DNA from 2 places in the Iodobacter fluviatilis genome. Region 1 is predicted to be linked to the other one. Evidence: predicted binding sites of a transcription regulator. Region 1 holds the regulator's gene; the other holds the start of a gene.
What was found. The regulator FNR, encoded in region 1, switches genes on or off when oxygen is low (the NO sensors DNR and NnrR bind a similar motif). The targets are predictions, from matches to a motif close to TTGATNNNNATCAA.
Positions count from the first base shown of each region.

Region 2: a site for FNR is predicted at 536-549, ahead of gnd (phosphogluconate dehydrogenase (NAD(+)-dependent, decarboxylating)). Genes of this name have one in related genera too.

Region 1 is NZ_CP025781.1:3,895,416-3,897,619, reverse strand. Features, by position in the region: gene hemN (oxygen-independent coproporphyrinogen III oxidase) at 1-486, opposite strand, end outside; gene fnr (fumarate/nitrate reduction transcriptional regulator Fnr) at 615-1,364, shown strand; gene C1H71_RS17315 (hypothetical protein) at 1,470-2,063, shown strand.
Region 2 is NZ_CP025781.1:1,667,571-1,669,774, forward strand. Features, by position in the region: gene ubiU (ubiquinone anaerobic biosynthesis protein UbiU) at 1-315, opposite strand, end outside; gene gnd (phosphogluconate dehydrogenase (NAD(+)-dependent, decarboxylating)) at 753-1,664, shown strand; gene C1H71_RS07490 (bifunctional helix-turn-helix transcriptional regulator/GNAT family N-acetyltransferase) at 1,722-2,204, opposite strand, start outside.

The DNA of each region.
Region 1 (2,204 bases):
CACTTTACGTGGGTCTATTTCTATGGAGAATTCACCATCGGGCTTTAAATCAAAATGACTACGAATTCCTTCCATTAAACGAACCAATTGTGCATCGTTTAAGAACGTGGGCGTACCACCACCAAAATGCAATTGCGATACTCGGCCACGATTTGTTAATAATGCCGCCTGTATTTTTATCTCTTTCAGGAGATAATCTAAGTATTGATCAGCCTTTTCTTGATCCTTGGTAATGACTTTATTACAAGCGCAGTAATAGCAAATCGTATTGCAAAAAGGCAGATGAAAGTACAAGGATAATGGCTTAATGGCTGTGCCTGGCTGTTGCTTAGCGACACTCTTCTCATAGCTTTGAGCATCCATTGCAACAAATCGGTCCGCAGTGGGGTAGGATGTATACCTTGGCCCCTTGCCGCTGTGCTGGCTTATTAGATCACGATCAAAGTCAAGCGATTTTAATACAGTGGCATTATTTTGATGTAGCATATTTCATCCTTATGAACGCATGTGTGCAGCTTGCCCATATTCATTTCCCATAACCTTGATCGATATCAACACAGTCGCGAGAAAATACGTGCAACTGGTGATAACGAGTACATAGATTGAATGATCCCATGACCACAACACCTCACATTCCAGTCCGCGACCTAGGCCTTAAACATCTTCGCCAAAGCTGTGTGAACTGTAGCTTGCGGGAACTATGCCTACCTATTGGGCTTTCTGCCGATGAGATGCACGAACTGGACACGCTGATCACGCAAGCCAAACCCATTAAACGGGGCGAGGCGCTGTACCGTGCAGGTGAGCCTTTCCGCTCTCTATTTGCGATTCGACTGGGTTTTTTTAAAGCCAGCGTTATTTCAGAAGACGGACGTGAGCAGGTGACTGGGTTTCATATGACAGGCGAGCTAATGGGCATGGATGCGGTCAGTGCCGACTTACATACTTGCGATGCTATTGCCTTAGAAGATAGTGAAGTGTGTGAGTTACCGTTTACCGACATGGAAGAATTAAGCCGTCGCATCCCTGTCTTACAACATCACTTTTACAAACTAATGAGCCGCGAAATTGTTCGCGACCATGGCGTCATGCTTTTACTTGGCAATATGAAAGCCGAAGAGCGTATTGCTGCGTTTTTGCTAAATTTATCCCAGCGATTTGCCATCCGTGGTTATTCTGCCAGCAGCTTTCACTTGCGCATGACCCGTGAAGAAATTGGCAGTTATTTGGGACTTAAACTTGAGACGGTGAGCCGCTCACTCTCTAAATTCCAAGAAAATGGTTTGATTAAGGTGCAAAACCGCCTGATTGAAATCATTGATGCCCCCGCACTCAAACAATTAATCAACAATTGCCAACAATAAGCCACTATACCTATGACTCCATCTGGCCCAGTCCTTTTTTTAGCTCCTGCGGCTATTTTGGAGTCTTTGCAAGCCAGGCTAAATATTTTGTCAATACCGCAGCTCATGCTGCTTCCTATTAACATGCAATCGCAAATCCCCGTATTACCGTCTGGGGGGCTACTCCTTACCGCAGGCCACGCCAATTTTGAGCATTATTTACACAGCGCTCACTGGGCCAAAACAGAAGGCTGGCAACATATTGACCTTGCCTTAGTGGGCGAGCCTCAATGCGCAGCACATTTCGGCTGGATGTTGGCCGCCAGTGGCGAGCCAACGGCTTTAGCTTACGCAACCCCCTTACTAGACGTCCTCTCCCCCACTGGGCTGGGAAATTGGCTACACGCCGGAGGGCCGGGAGCTGCAAGTTTTTTAGCCCTCTTGCAACACATCATGCTGCAGCCGATCATTAAAAGCTGGGAAATTATTTTCCCTAATGGCAAGCCATCACCTAAGGCAGATTTAGGTAAACTAGCAGAACTACAAACAACTCAATGGCAAGCCATCCATCCACTCTGCCAGCAATACCTAGCCTTCAGCCAAGGGCGGACTCACCACGCTGCACATCCACAGCAAACCCCCTTCCAGCTACCTGCACATATCGAGCCTGCCGCCACACTAGCCCAGTTTTTGATGCAATTTGCACCCAAAGGGCAGTAATAACACGCCACCCTACGGGCAAAAAACGACCCGCATCCAGCAAAAACCCACTCAATTCACCGCAAAACGCAGCAAATATCAGCCATATTCACAAGCGAACTGACAAAACGTCCGCCAGCCGCTACAATTTACGGCTTCGTA
Region 2 (2,204 bases), 2.2 Mb from region 1:
ATATTCCAAAAGGCCCATATCGGCCAAAATCACCGCATCTGCGCCTAAATCAGCCGCCTTATCAACAGATGCACGCCACTCGGCAATTCGCCCCGGCTGAGCATAGGTATTAATTGCGATCAGCACTTCACGGCATTTAGCATGGGCGTAGCGCACGCCTTCAAGCAGCTGAGCATCGCTAAAATTAAGGCCAGCAAAGTTTCTGGCATTAGTGGCATTTTTAAAACCAAGATAAACCGCATCAGCCCCTTGATCGATCGCGGTTTTTAAGGCGGGCAGGCTGCCAGCAGGGCAAACCAGTTGTGGCAGGGCCATAAGCACCCCCGAATGATAAACACGGGTAGCTTAAATACATCTGACACAGCGCTTTTTAAGTTAAATCAAACAAACATCAGAAATAGCGCGCAGAAAAAAGCGTGCGTCTGCAAAAGCAGCACCGCACGCCTTAATCAACCCACACACAGAGTGACCATGCCACAAAGCCCACACGCTTTATGACACTTTTTCATCATACTGCATCGCAACATATTCTGGTTTAATCAGGATCAATTTCTTAAAAACAAGCCCAAAATAACAAAAAAAACGTAAGAAAGGCCGTTTACCGTGTTTTGTAGGCATTTGCTTCCCACTACGCCCAACGCGTAGTGCCATAATTCCCAATTGGCAGACATGAGACTAAGGTTCATGCTGCAGGATATTCACGCTTGGGCACAAGCCAAGCACGAGAAAACGAACAAACAAGGATGCTCAAAATGCAAATTGCAATGATTGGTCTCGGTAAAATGGGCGCAAATATGACTCGCCGCTTAGCTGCTGGTGGCGCTACCATATTTGGCTTTGATGTAAGTGCTGAAACGCGTACCCAACTTGCCGCTGAGCACGCCAATATCCGCAGTTTTGACTCCGTAGCCAGCCTAATTGCCGAATTACCAAGCCCGCGAGTGGTGTGGATGATGTTACCTGCCGGCGAAATCAGCGAAACCATGTTTGGTGAGCTGACTGCTTTACTGGCCCCTGGTGATTTGATTATTGATGGCGCAAACGCCATGTATAAAGACTCACAACGCCACGCTAAAGAGCTGAATGCCAAAGGCTTTAAGTTTATGGATGCGGGCGTATCAGGTGGCGTATGGGGCTTAGCTAACGGCTACACCATTATGATTGGCGGCGAAAAAGACGCATTTGCGATGGCGGAGCCGTTTGTTAAAATCTTGGCTCCAGCATCAGATCGCGGCTGGATTCACGCAGGCCCAGCCGGTAGCGGCCACTATGTGAAGATGGTTCACAACGGCATTGAATACGGCATGATGCAAGCCTTTGCCGAAGGCTTTGCCCTCTTGGAAGCCAAAAAAGAGCTAAATCTTGATCTAGCTGAAGTCGCTGAAACATGGCGTCACGGCTCAGTAATCCGCTCATGGCTGCTCGACTTAACCGCCGACACCCTGAAAAACGATACCAAGCTAGAAAACATCCAACCCTTCGTTCCTGATTCAGGCGAAGGCCGCTGGACAGTACTAGAAGCCGTAGAACTAGGCGTTCCTGCGCCGGTGATTGCAGCGTCGCTATTCCAGCGCTACACCACCCAAGGTAAAGGTGATTACGTCGCTAAATTGCTATCGATGATGCGCAATGCCTTTGGCGGCCATCATGTAGCCAAGAAGTAAACGGCTTTAACATACTAAAAACAAACCCCGTCTTTTTAAAAGGCGGGGTTTGTTTTTTTACAGATCCTTCAGCATAAAAATTTCGCAAGAATGATGGCCGGTATCGCCCATCGCTTCTGTAATTTGCCTAAAGCCCATTTTTTTATACAGGGCAAGCGCTGCCGGTAAACTGGCGGTGGTTTCCAAATAGCACTGCTGATACCCCGCCTGCTGCGCAAAATCACAGGCAATATTAAGCAAACGTTGGCCAAAACCTAAACCTCGGCTGCTGCTTAATAAATACATTTTTTGTAACTCGCATACCGATCCCGCAGCCCCAGCTAGCGGAGCAATGCCTGCTCCACCGAGCAGCTCACCAGAGTCTTGCTGAATCACCCAATAAGCCGCCCCTGCCTGCTGATAGCAAGGATAAAGTTGATCCAAATGCGGGTCTGAAACGCCATAACCCTGAGCCGCACTCAAACCATGCTCAGCAGACACCTGCCGAATCACCGCCGCAATGCCTTGATTATCCGCTTCTAACATTGGGCGGATTTGATA